One region of the Paenibacillus sp. DP01 genome, then DNA from elsewhere that is predicted to be linked to it. Evidence: riboswitches for the same ligand, from Rfam matches in the RefSeq annotation. Region 1 holds a riboswitch; the other holds the start of a gene.
The links. A riboswitch is a leader RNA that binds a small molecule or an ion and turns the genes downstream of it on or off. The one in region 1 is predicted to bind cyclic di-GMP.
Positions count from the first base shown of each region.

Region 2: it holds a riboswitch for cyclic di-GMP, as region 1 does, so the genes downstream of both, ACH59B_RS06085 (glycosyl hydrolase) here and ACH59B_RS02140 (LPXTG cell wall anchor domain-containing protein) in region 1, are expected to answer to the same signal.

Region 1 covers NZ_CP173059.1:479,428-491,259, reverse strand. The annotation lists gene ACH59B_RS02180 (copper resistance CopC/CopD family protein) at 1-266, shown strand, start outside; gene ACH59B_RS02175 (YcnI family protein) at 298-1,047, shown strand; gene ACH59B_RS02170 (stalk domain-containing protein) at 1,296-2,543, shown strand; gene ACH59B_RS02165 (helix-turn-helix domain-containing protein) at 2,613-3,023, opposite strand; gene ACH59B_RS02160 (NAD(P)H-dependent oxidoreductase) at 3,208-3,882, shown strand; gene ACH59B_RS02155 (TIGR02328 family protein) at 3,982-4,362, opposite strand; gene ACH59B_RS02150 (DUF445 domain-containing protein) at 4,396-5,652, opposite strand; gene ACH59B_RS02145 (AraC family transcriptional regulator) at 6,247-7,128, shown strand; cyclic di-GMP riboswitch class I at 7,179-7,259, shown strand; gene ACH59B_RS02140 (LPXTG cell wall anchor domain-containing protein) at 7,495-11,043, shown strand; gene ACH59B_RS02135 (class D sortase) at 11,155-11,820, shown strand.
Region 2 covers NZ_CP173059.1:1,429,405-1,441,236, reverse strand. The annotation lists gene ACH59B_RS06105 (CpsD/CapB family tyrosine-protein kinase) at 1-343, opposite strand, end outside; gene ACH59B_RS06100 (YveK family protein) at 324-1,073, opposite strand; gene ACH59B_RS06095 (helix-turn-helix domain-containing protein) at 1,402-1,770, shown strand; gene ACH59B_RS06090 (hypothetical protein) at 2,317-4,611, opposite strand; gene ACH59B_RS06085 (glycosyl hydrolase) at 4,660-6,261, opposite strand; cyclic di-GMP riboswitch class I at 6,275-6,356, opposite strand; gene ACH59B_RS06080 (sugar phosphate nucleotidyltransferase) at 6,512-7,888, opposite strand; gene ACH59B_RS06075 (UDP-glucose/GDP-mannose dehydrogenase family protein) at 8,589-9,917, opposite strand; gene ACH59B_RS06070 (glycosyltransferase) at 9,923-11,023, opposite strand; gene ACH59B_RS06065 (glycosyltransferase family 4 protein) at 11,052-11,832, opposite strand, start outside.

The sequences.
Region 1 (11,832 bases):
TGGGCAGCAATGAATTTAAGGTATCCGTTCAGGATAGCAAGGGGGCTGCCGTTTCAGGAATCCAGCAGGTCACATTAACGCTTATCCCAGCTAATCCTGACCAAGATCAACAGGAATTTGTCTTGCCCGTGAAGCAGCAACAGCCTTTCCGCAGTCAGGAATTGATAACCTCCGAAGGAACATGGGCGGTAAAAGTACATGCTCTGACAGCATCACTCGATGCGGTTGATGCTGAATTCACTCTGCAAGTAGACGGTAAAAAATAATTATTTTATTCTTAAAAGGAGCGAAATAAATATGAATACAACGATTCAAACAGCAAAATTCAGGTTTTCCAGGTTAGCAACTTCCATGGGTTTAATTGCGGCTGGTGCCTTGCTTTTTGCAGGTATGGCCAGTGCGCATGTGACGGTCAAGCCTTCCGTTTCACAACCTAATGCGTGGGAAACGTACACGTTGAAAGTGCCTGTGGAAAAAAACATTCCAACCACTAAAGTCGCCTTAAAAATTCCTAAAGAGGTCGTTTTCAAACAATACGAGCCTGTACCGGAATGGAAGGTAGCCACCGAAAAAGACAGCTCCGGCAAAATAACTACCGTCACCTGGACGTCCGAAAAAGACGGAATCCAAGCGGGTCAGTACCAACGGTTCAGCTTTGTAGCACAAAATGCAGATCAGAATACTGCAGCAGCCTGGGACGCCTTCCAATATTACAGTGACGGAAGTATTGTGGAATGGACAGGCGATGAAGGAAGTAACAATCCTCATTCCATTACTACAATCACGGCGGATGCCACACCGGAAACTCCTGCTCCTGCCGCAGACAGCGGACATGATTCGGCAGGCACCGCAGAGGGTCATGCAAGCACAGATACGGCTAAAGATAGCAGCAGCACCGCACCTACCTCGGACAATGCTGCTGAGGCTGCCCCTGCTGCTTCTGCTCCAGCAAGCTCTGCTACACAAACCACAGCACTTGTCCTCTCGATCATTGCAGTCGTTCTTGGTGCCGTAGCTGTCGGCATTGCACTCAAACGCCGCAAATAATCTGGGTTACAATAAAATATAAAACTGTTTTAAAAAGAAAAAGCTGACACCGTTTTAAAAGGTGTCAGCTTTTTTTATATGAAAAATAACGATGTTCTTCTTATACTATTCAGCTTAAATACATACTCAGATTTATCTCATCCTATCATTTCACATTCACCTATCTATCATTTTTTTGGTAAAATGGTAGAAACCTCACGATTCTAACATGATAGCATTGCAATCTATTGAGCATAGGAGATCATAGGATGAAAATCGTAAATAAGGCTCTATTATCTAGCGTTATCCTTCTGAGTACCGCAGCGGGCATCTATAGCCCCATGGCACAAGCGGAGGCGAGTAAGATCAGCATCATGCTGGACGGATATCCATTGCCGTTCCCTGTACAGCCTGCCATGATGAACGGCACGACGATGGTTCCCTTTCGCGCTATTTCTGAGGCTCTGGGCATTACAGTGAAATGGGATCAAGCCAGCCAAAGCATCACCGCTACCAAAACGCAAGGCAGTGCAACCAAGCAGGTAGTTCTCAAAATGGGGAGCCGCAATGCCACAGTAGATGGACAAACGGTTCAACTAACAGCAGCACCGCAAACCGTACGCGGCAGCACGATGATTCCGCTGGGCTTTTTCGGGCAACAGTTTGGAGCCACAGTGAACTGGAATCAGGGAACACGGACGGTCTCTATTACATCGCCACGTGAAGCTATGTATACTGTAGGCTTCTATGCGCTGTCTTCCTTTGACCAAAAATCCAAAATACCGAATTTTAATGCCGTTGCCTTCGGCTGGAGCCGAATTGATACAAACGGACAGTTCACGACGACCGGCAAAGAATATAAATGGCCTCAAGCTGCTGGAGCTGTAACGCCTGAGTCTATTCTACAGGAGGCAGATAGCCAGGGGACTTCCCCTTACCTGATGGTTTATTCTGTCGACGGTAATCATGAGCTAACCAAAGTTTTGGAAAATGCGCAGCTTCAAGAACAGACCATTTCCCAAATCGTCAGCACTGCCACCGATAAGCAGTTCAAGGGCATTACGTTAGATCTTGAAGGGTTAGGCTGGAGCGGTGATAAGGCCAAAGCTCGTTCTGATTACAACGCTTTTATTAAAAAGTTATCGGCCAAAGCGCATCAAGCGGGACTCAAGCTCACCGTCGTTCTGCATCCGCTGAATAGCTCTTACACTGGTTATGATTACAAGACGCTGGGTAATCTGGCGGACGATCTGATCATCATGGCCTATGATTACGGACAAAAATCTACGCCTGAGCCATTGGATAAAGTGGACGAAGCCATAAAACTGGCGTTGAAGGAAACCTCGCGGGATAAGCTCATTTTGGGAATTTCAATGGGTAGCGAAAAAGACAGCACCGTTAACGCCAAGATCGGTTTAGCCAAACGTTATGACCTCAAAGGAATCGCTATCTGGCGTCTGGGCATCATCGGAGAAACAGCCTGGGCACAGATGAACGAAGCCATCGAGTTTAAATAATATTATATTTTATAAAGATATCCCGTCCTTATTCCGCCCGCTAATGATTCTCATGCGTCTGCTATGAAATCATCGGTGGGCTTTTTTCATGTCTATTTTAGCAAAATGCTTGCCTGACTTGGAAGTTGTCGCCACAGGCTCGCAACCCTGTTCTCCGTAGAAGACACCCCAGTCTCTCATAAAATCCAGCAACGGTCTTAACGTATCTCCCAACGGGGTAAGCGAGTACTCCACACGCGGTGGGTTCTCGTTATAAATTTCACGGTGCACAATGCCATCACGCTCCAATTCGCGCAACTGCAAGGTTAGCATCCGCTGTGTAATATTAGGGAGGGTCCGTCGAATTTCATTATAGCGCCGTGGTCCTGTGGTCAAATGATACAAGATGACCCCCTTCCATTTGCCGCCTATAATCCCAACAGTTGTCGCGACAGGACACCCAAAATTAACGCTAACTGTATGTTCCATCTCCTGTGCCATGTATTCCCCTTCTTTCTACAGGTTGTAGACTAATAGCCCCAGACCTACAAGGTACAAATATGTGCGTACTTGTTCCCGCAATAAACTTTCTATATGATGACTATATATTCGATATCAACTCTCATTATAGTAGCAGAAAACCAATGGAGCACCAACTAAACCCAAATCTAAAGGAGTACATTTCATGTCCAATACATCAGCTAAAAAACAGGAAATTCTGGATGCCTTTCTATTCAGACATGCCACGAAAGAATTCGACCCTAATCGCATCATACCGGAGGAGGATTTTCAATTCATTCTCGAAACTGGACGACTTTCCCCAAGCTCCGTAGGATTTGAACCTTGGCAGTTTGTAGTCGTACAAAACCAGGCATTGAGAGAAAAACTGGCTGCGGTTTCCAGTGGTGGTCAAAAGCAGATCCCAGCGGCCAGCCATGTCGTTTTGATTTTGGCACGTAAGGATGTCCGTTATGATTCACCTTACGTGGAGTACATGTATAAAGAGGTGAAGGGTATGTCTGACGAAGACTTTGCCTCCCTACCAGGCCGCTATAAGATTTTCCAAGGTGAAAACCAACGCCTGCTGGAAAACGAACGCACGTTATTCGACTGGGCCTCCAAGCAAACTTATATTGCCTTAGGTAATATGATGACAGCGGCAGCTCAGATCGGCATTGATTCCTGCCCGATTGAAGGCTTTAACTATGATCAGGTGCATGCCATTTTGGAGGAAGAAGGCCTGCTGGAGGACGGGCTGCTGGATATTTCAGTCATCGCTGCCTTCGGTTATCGTGCTCATGAACCCAAGCGGGAAAAATCCAGACAACCACTGGAGAAAGTTACACGTTGGGTCCTGTAACCTGCGACTCATACCCTTCCAAACCTAGGACATTAAAGCATCTAAAAAGCGGGCTTGCGGCGCTTCATCTGAATGATGAACACACCGTAGCCCGCTTTTTTAGATCACTTCAATCTCTATTAAAATTCCTTTGGAAGCCAGGTTATCCAGGCACTCCTTCATATATTCGTCATCATGCTCCACATATGCGTCCGCGCCTGCCAGTTCCTCGCCTAGCTCCGCTTCCCAAGGTTCACACTGCTTACCACGATACAATGGCTGTTCCCATAGTGGATCAACATTGTATCCTCTGCTTTTCATTTCGTCCATAATGAGCTTATGATAGCGTACCAGCAGCATGGGGTGATAGTCGAACACATAATTCACTGTGGCGTGTGGCTTTCCCCACCCGTTCCCCCGCAGGGCACAACACTCACGATGTTGTCCCAACAGTTGGGGACGAGGCAGCTTGCCAATCAATTGTTCATGCCAAAGCCTCATGCTTCCACAACCTTATCTGTAGCTTTTTCTGTATTATTGGATTAGCATACGGATACCTGTCAGTACAATACCGATCAGGAAGCCTGTTACTGCGCCGTTAATACGTATCCACTGCAAATCCTGTCCCAGTTTGTCCTCCATCAGTGCAATCAGGGATTTGTTATCCATTTTGTCTACATTTTCGCGCACCAGGTTACCAATCCGGCTATGATTGGCTTCCACGAGACTAGTAATTCCTTCCACGATTCGTGCATTAATTTTGTCCAGCAATTCGGTATTCCCTCTTAAATCAGCCAGCATCCGATCCAGTAACGGTAAAATGTAGGTCGGCACATAGTCTTCGTCTTCCATATAGTTCAATAAGCGGGTACGAAGCTCTTCCATTTTACCGAGCACGGACGCTTCGCCTTCCCAAGCTTCAATCAGGCTATCCTTCCAGCCGTTCAGCCCTTCCTGAACCGTCTCCTTCGTTGCCAATCGGGTCACCTGTGTTCTCAGACCGTCGATCACTGCCAGACGGCGCGGATGCTCTTCCCTTTGCAGCTCTGCTACCTGATCCAGCAGGAAATGACGAATCATTTCACCCATGCGCTCTTCGTTCAGATAGCCGAGGAAGGCGTTCAAGGCAAATTGCATCAGCCCGCTCACCTGCAAACCACTGACAGCCTGCATCCCTAAGGTGCCAAGTGTATAGCCTGTTTCCGGTCGCAAAAGCCAGGATTCCGCCTGCTCCAGCGTGTAATCCAGTGCGCGAATATCATAGCCCTTCTCACTGGATTGGCGGGCAAGCGCCTCCAGTAGTGGTCCGGCATCGATGTCCGTCACCTGTCGCTTGATCTCAGCCACGATAATCGGAGCCAATTCCGCGAGCGGGAGTGACTGGACGAGTCGCTTGGCGAGCACATCTATCGACGCTGCCGCTTCTGGTGTACGCAATCCTTTTTCCACACCGCCCAGCATCAGCTCCGCCAAACGAATGTCCGCGATTTTAGAAGCAATGCTGTCTTTGTTCAGCAAGTTATTTTCCACCGTATTCACCAATGCATTCGTGAGCTTGTCCCTATTTTTAGGGAGAAGCGCCGTATGTGGTATCGGGATGCCTAGCGGATGACGGAACAATGCTGTGACAGCGAACCAGTCCGCCAGTCCCCCTACAAGTCCTGCCTCAAAGGCTCCGGCTAACAAACGAGCCCAGCCATATTGCTGGAAGGGCACGGTGGCTGCAAAGCCTGCCCCTAGAATAACGAGCGACCAAGCCGCTGCGGTTTTCGTATTTTTGGGTTTTTCCATCCTGTAATCCTCCAAACTGACTATCGATAAGTTAAGCAACTATACATATATTACCCATCATATCATTGCCTGTGTAATTTCCAAAGTTGAGAGCACTTATAATTCAACACATAAGGACATTTTTTGCGTAATTTTTTATGCATATATCTCTCTTTTTTACATTCATGTTCGTGAACCAAATCACAACACTGGGTCCAAAATCTCATTTTCAATAATAAGCCTTACGAACCATTTTATCAGAACCAAGTCCTAAATTTCGTAAACCGAAAGGAGAAGTGAATGGAAAAGTTGAATGGGCATGTAAGATATTTTTTTCAACACTATCCTATATTTGACCCCGGAAAGGATTTGAATCCATGATGACCACAGAATTCTTTCAACAATATTCGACCTTTTATACGGATAACCAGGTTGAATATCCATAAGAAGCGAGGCTTCTATAAAGCTCACACACAAATTTTGATATATAGACATATTTAATGTGATAAAATAAACTTTTATTAAATAGTAAATCATGTTTAATCAGCCATTATATATTGGTACATCAAACCAAGATAAGCTAGATAAAATTGCTTTTTTGTAAAGGAATTGAATATGACAACAGACCAAAAAAACATCGAGGGCCTCTGGAACGGCGAACCTGTCGTAATTGTGCGCACTCCCTCCGCTTTTGCCAAGCAATCCCTTTTATATATTCAGGAATTAGGCTATTTCCAAAAAACCTCTGATTTTACAATAGAAAGGAAAGAACTCACCTCCTTTTTGCTTGTTTTTACGCTGTCTGGTAAGGGAGAATTACTGTACCGGGACAAGAAATATATTTTAAAGCCTCATGATTTGTTTTTTATTAATTGCGATGAATATTTACAATATAGCACCTCCGGTGATGAAGCCTGGGAGTTTATCAGCTTATACCTGTACGGCAACCTGATCGAACATTTTTACGAACAATTTGCCAAGCATAATAAACCGGTAATATCCCTGCACAATCCATATGTTATATTGGACAAGCTGCATGCTCTAATCTGCGGGCAGTCTGATCGAAGCCTTTCCGGCGAGCTGCTGACGTCCAGACTCATTGGTGAAATACTGACGTATATTTTGCAGCATCCTTATGATCATCGGTATGTAAATGCTGGAACGCTCAGCGAAGTACGTCAGGTGCAGCAGTATTTGGACCAGTCCTACTGTGAGCGAATTACGCTGGACTCGCTGGCAGACATGTTCAACCTAAACAAATTTAATCTTGCTAAAAATTTCAAAAAACAGATTGGATTTTCTCCAATTGATTATCTCATTAATGTCCGGATCACAGCCGCTCAGGGATGGCTTAAAACCAGTGACATATCCATTGTGGATATCGCAAGGTACGTTGGGATTCCCAATACGAGCCATTTTATCAACCTATTCAAGGAACATGTAGGGGAAACACCTCATTCCTTCCGTAAAAAATGGGGAAACCGCTCCAAATTGTAAATAGGAGGTCTCCTGTACTCCGTTTGATAGACGATAGACGCACAAGCTATTCAAGCTAATGGCAAAGCTGTCGAAAGACAGTGACGCAAAACTATAGGGCCTTCCTACTCGGATGGCAGCCAGTTACCAGGTGAACGAGCTTTTTATTATGCCTTTTTACATAGCTCCATCACAAAATTGCTATACCTCTCTCGAAGAAAAAACCTTGATCACTATGATCAAGGTTTTTTTCTGTTGGGGTAGTCATGTCAACCTAGCATGCTGAATATACTAATTTCGAACTAGGAGGAGGGAAGGAAAACAATATAACACAACATAACCGCCGAAGCTTGCCATATTACGATGAATAGGAGAATCACTTGGAGCATGGGAACCAAAATAAATGTCATGATTATTGCCTTATTGCTCATTGTCCAAAGCTTTTTCAGCACCACACTGGCTTACGCAGATCCTCCTGCCCCTGAACTGCCGCACAGTGCTGTATCCGATCCTACAACCGTTACGGATGCTGTATATGCGGTCCCAAACCCTGAACCCCCTAAGGAGGTTCCGCCAAACACTGTCCCTTCCGTGCAAGGAGCAGCTCATTCAAAGTCTCAAAAGGAAGCAGCTCCCCAGAGTATACTAACGAAGTTGATTCTAACGGACGAAGCCGGACGTGTCATTGATGCGGTATATAATCCAGGTAGTACGTTCGACATTGGATCAGCCATCCAACTTGGCTATGAATGGGAGCTTCCTGATGATGCTTATAAAGCAGGGGATACCTTCACCTTTCACTTACCAGAACAGTTTGTCATCTACACTGATATCTCATCTCCGCTAGTGACTACAGACGGGACCGTGGGGTTCTTTACAGTAGATCGTCAGGGTAAGGTCATCATGACCTTTAACCAATATGTAGAGAACCATTCCCATGTCAGCGGCAAACTGCAAATTAAAACCGAATTCACAAAAGAAACGGTGAAAGGCAGCACAGAAGTCATCATTGCGATTCCAATTAAGGGCGGGGTTCAAACGGTCATCGTAAATGTGAAACCCCAGTCAGGGCCAACTTTAAGCAAGCAAGGAAAAATAAATGGCACCCACCAGATCGACTGGGCCATTGATGTGAACAAACAGCTAAACACCGTTAAACACGCCCTCATTACCGATCCAACTCCTTCAGGACTGGAACTCGTGAGAGGCTCTATCCGACTCTATCATCTGCAAGTCAATATCGATGGCACGACCGTTGTCAAAGACCTAGTGAATGCGAGTAAATACGCCATTGAATCGGATCAAGCCGGGACCGGATTTGCAATTCGTTTTCAAGATGCTAGCATTAGCACTGCCTATCAGATCCAATACTCCACCCGCATTACTGGCAACGAAACTCGCTTTTCCAACACAGCGACGCTTTCAGGGGATGCGATAGATAACGTTGCTGCCACCGCTACGGTTCAGGTGGAGCGTGGTGAATTTTTGTCCAAAAAAGTTGAAAAGTATGATCATGCCACACAAACACTCTCGTGGGCCATAAGATATAACTTTGGCGAGACAAAAATCCCCGAAGCCAAAGCCCTTTTAATTGATCATTTCAACAAAACTCAAAAATTGCTGCCCGGTTCTTTGAAAGTATTTAAGGGAAATACACTGGAGGAGCTTCCATCGTGGGCGTACACCGTCATCCCGGTTGACTATCCCGACCGTAACGGCTTCAAACTTCAATTCAACTTCGACGTAGATTCAGCCTATACCATCCGATATCAGACCCAGGCTAGAGGCCGCGTCTATGAAGATGAAAAAATTACAAACATCATCACCACAGATGGAACCCAGAAGATCATATCGACGGAAATCACAAGCGGAGTTATGACTAAAATGTATGACACGCCCAATTACAACACGAAAGTCATACCTTGGGTGATCACCATTAATACAGACTCATACACCATGAAAAATATTGTCATTAAGGATGTGTTCCCTAATGGGGGCCTCGCCTTGTTGCCCGACACCCTGAAAATTCAAAGTGTTGACGGTACAACGGAACTACTCGCGCCCATGGATTATGAGCTAGTTCCACGATCAGCGGACTATAAAGAAGGGTTTACACTTATTTTTCATAAAACGATTCAGAAAGCTTATACGATCAAATATTCAACTCTCTACAACAATGATTGGAAAACAGATACGACGAAGCCCGAATTTCGCAACAAATCCTTTATAGATTATCAGTATGAAAATGGTGAAACATCGTCGCATGAGGTGGAATGCCCGATCTGGCCGGACTTTATGACACAACGGAACGGGGCCAAGCAAGGAAGCTATGATGCGAGCTCCAAACTCATTACCTGGGATATTAAAGCCAACTATAATCGCAAGATCCTGAATCATGCGGAAGTGAGAGATGTCTTATTGCAAGGTCAGAGGTTACTGCCTGGCTCCGTAAAAGTATACGATATGACCTTGCTGGGATGGTGGGATGGCGTACAAAAAGGGGCTGAAATCCCGGCAGATCAATATACAATTATTCCTCCCACTAAACAAAATAGTAATGAATTGCGTATCCAGTTCAAGAAGCCGATACAGACTCCGTACTGGATTACCTTTCAAACTTCATTGGAAGGAGAATTGATTGAAAAGGAAATTCATAATCGCGCTCTTCTACTGGATGGACAAAAAACCGTCTCCGATTGGGCAGCCCAAGTTACGGTACCTCATGGCGGGGAATATGTGTCTAAGGCCGGCGCACAAAATGGAAATAAGATCGACTGGAGCATTCGTATCAATGAAGGACAATCACATGTGTCCAACGCTAAAATAGTCGATCAGCCTAGCAACAACCAAATCTTAATTGAAGATTCCTTTCATTTATACTCTGCAATCATGGCTGCCAATGGAAATACCACCAAGGGCACCGAATTAATCAAAAACCGAGATTACTGGCTTCACATCAAGACAGACACTCAGGGCCAGCAAACTTTTGAGCTTACTTTTGCCAAGGATATTTCCACTGCTTTTATTCTTGAATATCAATCGTTCATTCATGCTGAGGATAAAGCTAAGGTGAGCAACAAGGTTGCTTTTGCAGGAGATCGTTTGACGACAGAACTGCGGGAAACCAGTCAGGAAATCATCGTACGAACGTCTTCCGGCTCCGGTTCTGGTGGGGGCGTAACCGAAACCCTTGAGCTGACCAAGGTAGATCAGGATGCTCCCAACAGGGTACTGCCTGGCGCCCGGTTTGCGCTCTATGATAAGGGACAAAAAAGAGCACCGCTTATACAAACGACCAATGCGGAAGGCAAAATCATCTTTTCCTCCTTGCTTCATGACGATTACATTTTGGAAGAATTGGCAGCACCGGAGGGGTATGAAATAACAGAGGGTAAACTTGAGATCAGAATAGACGCACCACTCCAACAAAGCTCTGGCATAAAGAAGGTTGTGATCACCAATCGTAAAGAAAAGAAAAACGAACCCGAAACACCTGTAGACCCAGGCACACCTACCCACCCAGAGCCGTCTCCCCCAGCGGGAGGCTCCGGAAAAAAACATGATAAAGATCCCGAGGTGCCCGTGACACCATCTATAACCGTTCCTCCGTCACTGCCAAGGCCTTCGGAGGACATTGTCCCTCCACGGGAGGAACCCGCACCCACACCGCCGCCAGCAGCCCGGGAGGAACCCAAAGCACTGCCTGAACCACCAGCCGTCATGCCTCATCAAGATCCGTCTCCTCCAGTGGAGCCGAACGACGAGCCCAAACCTAAAATCCGTCTCCATGATCCGGAGAAAGAGCCGGAGGAGCCACCTGCAGTGCATCAGTTGCCCCAAACAGGTGAAAGTAGCCCTGTTCCGTTTTATTTGGCAGGCATTGCCATGATTATAAGCGGCGTATTTTTGAAATTTAGACGGACAAACCAAAAATAAATGCAATCTACCTGCCCTGATCTTCCGTCTCATTCCCGGTTGGAATGAGACGGAAATGGGGCATTTTTTTCAAAGTATGTATCATCCGTACATTGCTTAGGGGAGATGAGGTTGCTGAATCTGCGTAAACTTTCCTATCTGTTTATTGGGTTGGGCTTACTCTTTATTTTGTTTCCTAAAGCGACCGAATGGAATGAGGAACGAGAACAACACAAGCTGTTACAAGCAGCGGAGTTATCACTAGAAAAAAGCAATTCGGTATTGCCTTCTAGTCTTGCAGACAGCTATGCTCGCTTGTCCACTCGGGTAGCGGAAGCTCCGGTTAGTGAGGTACGGCAACATACCTTTCCATCCCCCGCTCCCAATGCCAGCGTTAATGAACAAACTCCTATAGCCACTATTAGCATAAGTCGTATTGCTTTAAAGCTCCCTGTGTTGGAAGGCGCGACGAGGAAAAATATGAAATATGCGGCAGTACATATGCCGGAAACGGGAAAGCTGGGACAAGTGGGGAATGCTGCTATTGCTGCTCATCGAGCCCGTACTCCTGGACGTTTATTTAATCGTCTTCATGAACTGAAGATTGGAGATAAAATTGTTGTTAACGCTCAAGGTAGCCAGTATATGTATAAAGTTTACAGCATAAAGGTAGTCGATCCAATGGACGTGTCTGTTCTGAAAAGCTTCAAAAACCATAAGCTGCTCACGCTAATTACATGCGACCCTCTCGTGAATCCCACCCATCGTCTCATTGTTCAAGCCAAGTTAAGCACCTAAACCTAGCTAAAT
Region 2 (11,832 bases), 950 kb from region 1:
CAATCCCGGTTTCCTGAACCACATCCTGCCATGTCTGTTGATTGGCAAGTACCCGTGTCAGCCCTGTATGATTGCGCAAACCAAACATATGATGCAAGGAGGACCGACGCAGATCCATATCCATAACCAGCACCTTTTTTCCCTCTTGCGCATAGGTTACAGCCAAATTGCTAATCGTGACTGTTCTGCCTTCACCCGCCTGAGCGGACGCCACCATCATCACCTCAATCGGCTCGTCTATAGAAGAAAACTGGATGTTAGTGCGAAGCATGCGGTACTCCTCCGACACGGAAGACTGAGCATGCAAGGATGTAACGAGCTGATTATTGATTAATCGCGGCATATTGTCCCTCACCTACCTGTTTAGGAGTTGTAGTAGAGCTGTCAGAGCGTCTATCTTCTTTTTTCATTTTTGTAATCAGGGATAGGGTAGGCAGGCCGAGTTCTTTTTCAATATCCTCCTCATTTTTAAATGTATCATCCAATACCTCCAGCAAAAACGCCAAGCCTATGCCCAGTAATAAAGAAATGGTAAAAGCAATAAAAATTTGTATGGCGGGATTATTGTTCACGGGAACTGCTGGGTCATTCAGACTGGCTTCGCTTAGGATGGTGACATTGTCCATTTTCATGATAGAGGGGATTTGCCGTTTAAATACTTTGGCTACCGCATTGACGGTTTTCACAGCCTTCGTATACGATAAGTCGCGGACTGTAACATCCATGACCTGTGAATCACCTGCGGTGTTTACTCTTAATTTTTGCGCCAAAGCTGACGGAGTAACCTTAAGATCGGGGAAGCTGGCGACCACCTGATCCATAATCGCCGAGGAGATCATAATTTGCTTATAGGAGTTCGTTAGAGCTATATTGGTTTGCACCACACTGTAATCGACGACACCTGCACGGTCCGGTCGTGGCGTCTGATTAATAATGAGCTTGGCGGTAGCTTCATAAACCTGCGGGGTAAAATATACATTTTTTATGCCTACTACAGTACACACCAGCAGTACAATGCTACCAATCAACCACATTCTTTTGCGGATCAAACGGATGTACTCTTTCAACTGCACAAGACCAGTCCTCCCTGCTTGACTTGTTTTCGATGAATAACGCTTGTACTGATCCTCTGCATGACGGGGAAAAGAACGATGCATGACCCTCTAATCTATAGTAAAATGTTGTATAATAGCGCATAGAGGGTCTAGCCAGCGAATAAGCACACAATGCTCAATCATCGTTGGCCTCTTAAGGGTATATAAATGAAGATATAAGTGAAAACTATGAAATAAGGATACGTTATGTAACTTACATAATTAATTTATGATACAAATTGTATCTTGTCAAGCGCAAAATTGCTTTTCTTACCTTTCTTAACCTTGCCTTCAGGAGGAAAAACAGATGAATTATGGAACCCGCATCGCTGAATTACGAGAACATAAGGGATTAAAACAAGAGGAATTAGCGCAATCCCTCGGAATTACGCGGGCGGCTCTTTCTCACTATGAAAAAAATAGACGCAAGCCAGACTTTGAGACCCTGACCAAGCTCGCTGATATTTTCGAGGTAACCATCGATTATTTGGTGGGACGTACGAGCCACCCGACAGCCATATTGGATTCAGATGTGAGGGAATTTGTGGATCAGCTTGAACTGTCAGACGAGGATATCCTGCAACGTTTTAACCTGACGATTGACGGACGCACCTTGTCTGAGGAAGAAGCCAAACGTTTTATCGCGTTTGTTCGAATGGAACGAATGATGGAATAAAGAAAGCGCCGCTGCTTGATGTTTGGCTTAAGTAGGACCAGCCACTGAAATTACACGCGCTTGTCCTTCTGGCACTTAGTTCTATCAGCGTCTCCCTCCATCCATTCTGGTGTCGTGATACCACATTGGAGCAAAATGTTCCGGATGTCCAAGTGGATGGCTGCTTTGCCTGCTTTCCGTGCGTTGTCTCGAAGAAGAGGGCCATTCCCCCCTAATTCTGTTTCCTTGTTCATTCAGCACTAACCTCACTTTATTAGTCTTGGTCGCCGGAAAGAAAGAGATTCCCTACAAACCATGTATGTATAGTCATGAACAAAACTATTATATATGAATACATACCTGCAATGTTGTCGTCTTATGACGAGAATATTAAAGGATTTTCTTATTTTTTTCTCCATTATACGTAAAGTATTGGCAATTCAGAACGATTTACAAATAAAAAAGAACCTGTCAGGTCCTATTTTCTCCTGATAGGTTCTTTTTTGCTTTCTTTCGGAATGGTGTTAGATATTCATTAGGTAAGGTCCTACATGCATTCCGGTGTAACTAAGCGACCTCGGCTGCCTGAGAAACCTGAGTACCTCCGGTCGCTCGGACTTTGTAGACGTAATGACTTCCAGCTTTTACAGTGCGGTCCGTATACGTGCTTCCTTCTACTTGCGAGGCAATCACCTGATAGGCACCATCTGTCCGATCAGCACGCAGCACATCATAGGAAGATATGCCTTCTGCTTGAAGCCAATTAATCTTTACCACCCCATCCTGAATAGAGGCTGCTTTCACCTCAGTTGGGGCAGAGGCCGTGGTTTGATCTGTACTTTTTAATTCCAAAATATATTGTACCGATTCGCCAGGGCCCAGCTTTTCTTCAAAATCAAGGGCAGGAGAAGCCTTCAGCCCTGATATGGAACGCTGCGCCTGACTGTAGGTGGAACCCGCCCCAAAACGTTCCCCCGTGTACAAGCCAGCTTTCGGCATCGTCACCCGTACACGAACGGTCTGCGTAGTGGATTCGAAATTCACTAGGTTCACCAGCAATTTGTTCGAGGTAGCGCCGCTACCTGCCAGCGGTTTAAGCTTGGACGTATCCACCGCGCGAACATAGACCATCTTGTCCTTGGTCTCCTCTGGATTCAACATTGTATAAGTCAGTGGTTTACCATGCGTGGCATAGGCTAGACTCAAGCGTCTCATAATCTTAACGCGAGTGTCCTGTCCTTGCCCAAACGGATAAATTTCCGTGTTAGCCGGGTTGTGACTTTGCAGATCAAAACCCGTTTTAAACAGTGTGTAATCCTTATAAAAAGCAGCGTGCTGGATAAACATATCGGCAAACCCGATTTGCGATCGCATAATCCGATCGAATGCAGCTGCTTGTGGCTGACTAGCCCCGTAATCAGGATTGTCTCGATGCGTATCGTTAGTACCGAACTCTGTGTTTAGCATCTTTTTCGCCAGTCCGTTGCTCGAACCACCGAAGGTTTTCAAATTCTGAACGAAGCTGCCCCCGCCCTCTTCATTATACGATTCACCGTAGGCGTGTCCGTTGGTCAGGTCGGTGACTTCCTCTAGCTGTTTACGCTGCGCTGGGTCCCGTTCCCATCCATCCGGATCACCGCATTTTTGCGTGCCTCCGGTTTGATTTTTGCACGCCTTGGTAGAGTATGTCGGCCAGTAGGCCCAGCCCGGCGCTACGGTTTTGAGATGCGGTGCCAATTGCTTGCCTTCCGTATTCAACCATTTAGCCACAGCCAGGTCTACCGCCTTGGAGCGATTAAACAATCCAGGTTCGTTATCTACTTCATAATATTGAAGGTATGAACCGTATTTTTTTACATAATCACGCAACTTTTGCTTGGCCGTCTCTGGCAGAGTACCATCTTTTTGTAGCTTAATATCACCTGTGTATAGATACAATGCAGACGATTGCATATTATACTGCTTTAACGTTTGATAGTAATCATCCACGTCTGTGCATGCCTTCCCTACATTACTGGCACAGGTTACCCTCATGACGTTGCCGCTATAGGCAATTCCCAGCCATTTGAGAACGTATGGTAGATGCTTAACTGCACCCTGATCATAATAAAATTCTTTATTATTCACATTCGTACCAGTCAGTATATATTTCCCATGTACCGGTTCGGCCGCAGGGGAAGCTAACGTCTCCAAGCTCAAGTCATCCCAAGTCCACCACACATTTTTATCTTCCGCAGAGGAGCAGTATAGGCAGCGCGCTGTCTTTAGCTTGAGTACGTTAACACCGCTTTGCAATTGTTCTTTGGGGATGTACAGCTCGTAGTTGTTTTTGAAATTATAGGTACTCCCAGTACCGGATACCCCGGCAATCTGAATGATTCCGGACAACTGATGATTTGAGAAGACAGCCATCTGCGGCACAGCTTTGCCCGCATCCAAAATCCGAACACGGAATATCATACCATTGGGAGGAACCTGATTCAGCTTATATTGAAGTGTTAGTTCTGGATTCGTGGATGCATTCAAACCGGGAGGAATATCTCCACTGCTGAGCAATACCGGAACTGTTGTACTCTCTGCTTCCGACAACGCCGAAAATGCTGCTTTAGCAGATGATTCGGAAGAAGCTGATGCTGCAGAAATATCGATATTATCCCTACCGACCACTCCTTTAAATTCCGCTGAGGAGTCATCCCTCTGACCCAGCTTCCATACTGGACTGGCCGCCGCTACCTTATCTGTCTGCAATTCTACACTTTTTGAAGGCGTGTATATAAACCAAGCGATCATGGCTAGAGTTGCGACCCCTAGTAATCCGGATAATACGACCGTATACCTATGGGTCAACCATTTTTTCATCATATGATACACCCTCTCTCCTCAAAATTTTTGACCGGGAAAGAGTATCTATCAAGGAAGAAACAAAGCGTTTCCGGGAACCACCGCTTTCGCTTCATGCTGACTTTCCCACATCAGACGTGCCATCGCATCGCCTTTTTCATCATAGTATTCCACTTTTAGATCTACCATTTTACCTGCTTCCAAAGCAATACTGCCTTTTCGCTCTGTCCAGCTTTGTTTGAACCAACTATCGATCACTAACTTGCCGTCTACCCATACACGAATACCATCATCGGATATGGTTGTGAACGTATAGGTCTCGCAGTATTGTGGCTTGATTTTACCCGTCCAGCGAACCGAGAACTGGTCGGCATTTACCTTTGGATCAGCAGCAATGGCGCGCCAGTTGTAGTCCAGCTTGCTGTCTGTACGGATCAAAACAGGACTGCCGCTCAAATTCATATTGTTGAAATATTCGCCCCGCAGCCCGTTCACATATACTACATCAGGAACGGAAGGAGGAGTCGGAGCTGGAGGAGCAATCACTACTGGTGGAGCTGGGAGAGGCTCACTTTGTCCCTCATCCGGTAAGGTCGGTACATCTGTTCCGGGTTGTTGGATGGCCTCCAGCCCATTTTTCACATCATCCCGTGTCAAACTCTTCGCATCGTTCATATAATCCTGTATTTGAGTGGTTGTGTTATTCTCGGTCAGCATCTTGCCCCAAGTCATGGAATACACCCATTTTGGCTGAGCCTGCAACACCTCAGAACTAGGTATCTCACCGTGCTCGCCAATGGCAATCGGCTTATTCCGTGCCAACTCGAGCAGTCCTTCATAATGACTTTGCTTAAAATCATTGTTGTAGATGTCTACTGCCAAAATATCCACTTTGTCATCCCCCGGATATTTTGGGGTATACGGGACAGTGTAGGAATTGGGAGCATTGGGACTCCACACCCACAGCAGATTGTTCAATTGATGCGTGTTAACAAAACGGTCGTACATGATATTCCATAGCTGATTGAAATTGTTTTTGTTTCCCCACCAGAACCAGTCACCATTCATTTCGTGGTAAGGTCTCCACAATACCGGAACCCCTGCATCACGAAGTTGCTTTAACGATACAGCGACCTTATCCAGATCGGCAATGAGGAGGTTATACTGCGTAGTGCCTGGCGTGACGTATTTATTGAACTCCGCCTGACTTACTTTGGCCTGCACATTGGCCCAAGTCAGCGGTCTACCCGGCAGCGCTTCATGAAAAGTCATCGTCACAATGCCACCTGCTCTGCTCCAACGAATAGCGCTATCGACGACATTTTTACGTTGTGCTGCTTCTGTAGCGTCAGATTGACCAGAGATGGCTCCCATCTCATAGCCGTGCAGACCCACATACGCCTGGCTGATTTTTTGGACCTTGTTGCTTAATTCATCTGGACTTTCCAAATAATCATGCTGACCAGTGACTGTTTTCTTTCCAGAGATGCTGAGTAAATAATTGTATAGTTCACGGGCCTGAGTACAAGCGTCCGAATTAACAGGTTGTAATGAAGCGGCATTCACCACAGACAGAGAATCACCAAATCCGACGGGAAACAAAGAAAAAATTATAACTACGGGGAGTACATGACGTATCAGTCGATACAGAGGAATAAAATTGAATCTCACTTTTGCTCTTCCTTTCGGTAGCCAGGCTGCCATCCTTACGGGAAGGCCCTTTAGCTTTGCGTACCTGCCTTTCGACAGGGCTGCGTTTATCGTTGGAAGGAGTTTGGATTCCTTCTTAACCTAAGTATCGACTTTTTTTTACCAAAATTTAATAGGTCATGTTCATGAATTTACAGGTTTTCGCCCAATTTCGACAGTTTGGGCTATAAATTTTCATCAAATCTTCTTTATTTCGTTTTTACGAAAACGATTATGAGATAAATTGATGACGGGCAATTTCATTCCAATCCATGCAAAAGCGTACAATATCCTCTTCAACCAACTCAGAGCCAGTCTGCACCTCTATAAAATCCACATCGGTTACAGCCAAAATACTATGCTTGGTTCCTTCAGGGATACGGACTACGTCACCGGCCTTCACTTTGTGCAGCTTCTCATTCAAAATAATTTCCGCTTCGCCGCTAATAATGGTCCAGATTTCGCTTCGTTTGAAGTGAAGCTGGTAGCTGATATTTTTACCTTTGTGTACGCGGATTCGTTTGGTCAGTACCTCATTACCCTCGTCATACTTTACATAGTCTACAACTCGATACTGCCCCCAACGACGTTCTTCATACATTGGACGCTGATCATGAGCCTTGAGCACTTCCTTGATGCGTGGGCTTTCTGCCTTATTGGTCACAAGAATACCATCTGGGCTAGCGGCTACAATCAGATCATTCGTTCCAATGATCGCTACCGGAATGTCCAGCTCATTAATAAGGCTTGTATTAACACAATCCTCCGTTACTACACCTCTGCCCACTTGCTGATTAGACATTTCTTCTGTGAGCGTATTCCAGGTGCCCAAATCCTTCCAAAAACCATCATAGGGAAGAACAACAATGTCTTTTTCCTTCTCGACTACTTCGTAGTCAAAGCTGATTTTTTCCAGAGACGCATATTGCTTTTGCATTTCTTCATAATTCAGCGGCAAACCCTTGGATGCCAGGATATCCAGCAAATAGCTTAATTTGAATGCAAAAACCCCGCAGTTCCATAGAGCATTGCGTTCAATCAGACGCTCCGCCTGCTCCCGGTCGGGTTTCTCTTGAAAATGGCTCACTTCGCGGTAGCCTGTGCTACCTTGAGTGGCATCGTTTTTCGGAATAATATAACCGTATTTCTCTGAAGGATAGGAAGGGACAACCCCGATTAATGCAAGCTTGCCTTCGCTCTCCTGAAGTGTATGTTCCAGTTGGGCAACGGAAGCAAAGAAAGCATCCTCTACATAAGGATCTACAGGCAATATAGCTATAATTTCATCAGGCGAAACACCCGCAATGGAATATAGATAAGTCGCTGTCAGCGCAATCGCAGGAAAGGTATCTCTGCGTTCCGGCTCAACTATGATGCGCGTATTCGGTCCGACCTGACTCTGGATCATTTCAACCTGCGCTCTCCCTGTCGCAATAAACGAGGATTCGGATAATCCGTTGTCTCCCAATTGTCTCCATACCCGCTGCACCATGGATTCCGAAATCCCTTCCGGGCTCTCCAGTACCTTCAAAAATTGTTTGGAACGGGAATCGTTGGATAACGGCCATAATCTTTTACCGGAACCACCAGACAAAAGTACGAGCTTCATAACTCTCCACTTCCTCTCTATTATGTGTGGGTGATCGTTCTGATGATGAGTTGCTACCCGCTACGGTATGGATTTGATCTTACGATCGCTGTTGCCGTGGGATTCTTCGGATTGTGTAAGACATTTATATGTAAGAATCCCACGTCAAAGGCGAACGCTCCGCTTCTCCAGATTCAAATCCATTCCTGCGCTACTCAAAAATGCATCATATCGATCATACCTTGTGGTGCAAAAGGCACGACCGGACATTATTAAGTCTGGTCAGCCTGTTAAAATCTCACACTTTCGGGGCTTGCAAGCTTCTAGTAATCGAGGTTTCGTAACGCCTTGCCAAGATTGCTGCGACAACCGCAATGGCGTCTTTGCTCTACAGGGGGCGCCGCGGTATAGCGCATGGCGCCTTAATCGGAAGGAGCGGCTTCAACTATGCCGCTCCTTCTGATACGCCCTTCTACTCCCATCCCATAAGGTGGGAGATTAAACATCGTGACTTGGTGCGGCAAAAGCAGCGGAGCGGGCAGAATTGTTCTGAAGAAGCGTCAGCGTTTGCCTTTATCCCCGGATTTTAACCTTTGAATGTTTAATACAATCCAGAAAATCCGGGGATAACAGCAATCGGAAGAACAATCTGCACGCGCAGCGCCTTCAGCGCCTCCCACACTGCCACAGCCACTTTTTATTCGGTCACTTCTGTCACTTTTTAAACTTCCACTTTATCTCTGTTCCATCCACTCATCCGCGGACGACCCACGGAGTAGTATTCCAGTCCAGAGCCTTGAATCTGTTCCTCGGTGAATACGTTACGACCGTCAATCAGAACTGGCTTGTGTAGAATAGAGCCCAGTTGCACGAGATCAACTTCTTTGAACTCTTCCCAATCCGTCAGCAGGCACACAGCATCGCTTCTTTCGGCGGCTTGCTGCGGGGAGGAGCACCATAAAATATTCGGGTGATCCACGCGCTCCTTGAATTTATCCATCGCAATGGGATCATACAGCTTGACAATAGCACCTGCCTGAATGAGCGTTTCTACGATTTCCAGTGCTGGAGCTTCGCGGATGTCATCTGTATTAGGCTTGAAGGCGAGGCCCCAAATGCCAATCGATACGCCGTTTAGCTGACCCAGCGATTCACGCAGCTTGGATACAATCATAAAGCGCTGGTCAGTGTTCACCTCGACCACCGATTTTAACAACTTAAATTCATAGTCTACATTACCCGCAATTTGGATGAGCGCATTCGTATCTTTCGGGAAGCAAGAGCCCCCGTATCCGATCCCTGCTTGCAGGAAAGAGGAACCGATCCGTTTGTCCATGCCCATACCTTCTGCCACACAGGTAACGTCCGCGCCAACCTTTTCGCAAATATTAGCAATCTCGTTAATAAACGAAATTTTAGTTGCCAAGAACGCATTGGAGGCATATTTGATCATTTCAGCACTGCGGATATCGGTCACATAGATTTTATCCGTGAATACCTGATGCAGAGTGACCATTGTTTCACGCAAACCTGTATTGTCCAAACCAATAATGATGCGATCTGGATGAAGCGTATCATTGATGGCTGAGCCTTCTCTCAGGAACTCCGGCGCGGATACAATATCAAAAGACAAACTCGTATGTCGAGCCACTACATCCTTAATCTTTTCGTTCGTTCCGACAGGTACGGTACTCTTGGTCATAATAATCTTGTACCCGTTCATGGCTTTGCCGACATCGGCAGCCGCCTGTTCAATGTAAGACAAATTCGCCTCGCCGTTAGCCAGTGAAGGCGTACCTACCGCTAAAATAACGATATCCGAGCGACGTACCGCATCGGCCAAATCGGAGGTAAACTCCAAACGGCCAGCTTCCAGATTCAACGCGATCAATTCCTCAATACCCGGTTCATAGATCGGAGATTCTGCCCGGTTCAACATGTCGATTTTGTACTGCTCCAGATCGACACAAATCACCTCATTACCTTTTTGCGCAAAACACACACCCGAGACGAGTCCAACGTATCCAGTACCGATTACAGCCAGCTTCATTCCGTTCATCCTCCTTTTAGAAAGTTCACATAGGCTTGTTCTACATACTTTTTCAATTGATCCTTGAAGTTATCTTCATCAAATTTGCGGGCATGGGTAATGATATCGTCCACATTCCATGCATGTTGCTCGACCTTTGCGACGGCCTCCAGCACATCGTCTACTTGATGCTTGCGGAAAAATACGCCGTTCACATGAGGAACAATCGTATCCAGCGCTCCCCCGCCCTGAAAAGCGATAACTGGCCGTCCAGCCGCATTCGCCTCCAAAGGCGTAATACCGAAGTCCTCTTCCCCCGGAAAGACAAGCGCCCGGCATTCGGCCATCAGCTTGTTAACCTCTTCGTCCTCAAGCCTGCCGAGGAACTCAATGTTCGGGCCAGCCATGGCTTCGAGTCGTTTACGATCTGGTCCTTCGCCAACGATGCGCAGCTTGAGACCGTTACGTTTGAATGCCTCGATCGCGAGATCAATACGCTTGTAAGACACCAATCGGGATACGATCAGATAATAGTCACCGATGCTTGTAGCACGTTTAAAACGGGATGTATTGATAGGAGGGAAAATAACATCTGCCTCCCGTTGGTAATAGTGCAGAATTCTCCGTTTGACGACGGAAGAATTGGCGATAAACTGGTCTACGTTGCGAGAAGTTTTGGCATCCCATGTTTTCAGCCTGTTCATGTACAGCTTTAGCATATTTTTGAGCAGGTTGGATTTGGACTGCCGGGCCATATATGTATCGTAATCCCAGGCAAACCGCATCGGTGTGTGACAGTAACAAATGTGAAACGTATGTTTGGGTACCTGGATGCTTTTCATAAATGCGCTGCTGGAGCTTAAAACAATGTCGAAATCCCTAAAATCAAAATCACGGATAGCGATGGGATACAGCGGCAGCACTCCTTTGAAATTGGTCTTCACTCCTGGGACGTTTTGTAGCCAAGTGGCTCTAATGTCCGCATCCTTCAAGTTGCGCGACAGGCGCTCGTCGCTGAACACCGTTGTGAAGATGGGAGCCTCCGGATACATATCATGGAATACCTCTACTACCCTTTCCGCTCCGCCCATTTGGATTAAGTAATCATGTGCTATCGCTATTTTCATCTGAATCATCCTTTAACGCGAATGTCGGTCAGACTCCTGCCAACAAACCCTTATAGTAATGAACTATATCCTTAACAGTGTTCTCGATGACAAAATGCTTCTTGACCCGTTCCATCCCTCTCTCACCCATCTGCTGACGTTCCTGTGGATGCTCCAGCATCCAGCGGATGGCTTCTTCCAGCTTGGCCGGGTCTCCCGGTTCAATGAGCAGCCCGGTTTCATTAGGTACCACCGTTTCCTTGGGACCACCTTCGTTTGAAGCGATCACTGGCAAACCTGCAGCCATGCCCTCAATAATGACTTGACCGAATGGCTCCGGTGTAATGGAAGTATGAATTAGCAGGTCACAGCGCTGCATCAGTCCCTGAATGTCATCGACGTGTCCCATCAGATTGACGTTGGTCAACCCATATTCGCGCATCGTGGATTCCAATCGTTGTTTGTATTCCTCTTCTCCGAACAACGCATCTCCAGCCAGCCAGAATTTCACACGCTGATCTGGTAAAAAAGAACGTGCCGCTTCCAATAAAATATGTTGTCCCTTCCATTCCGCCAATCTGCCGACCAATACGACGTTAAACGAGTCATCGCCACGCAAATGCGCAGCCGAATCACGAGCCGTAATTGCTTTGGCAAAAGCGGAGTAGACGACGAGCGTCTTTTTGTCCGGGGGTAATTCCAATGCACTCAGCGTGGATTTGGAATTGGCAATCACACCGTTAGGCAAAAAGCGGGACATCAGCCGAATCCCTTTGGCTACAATCGGCTTCAGATACGGCGGACCGATGTGGTCACGGATATGCCAGATC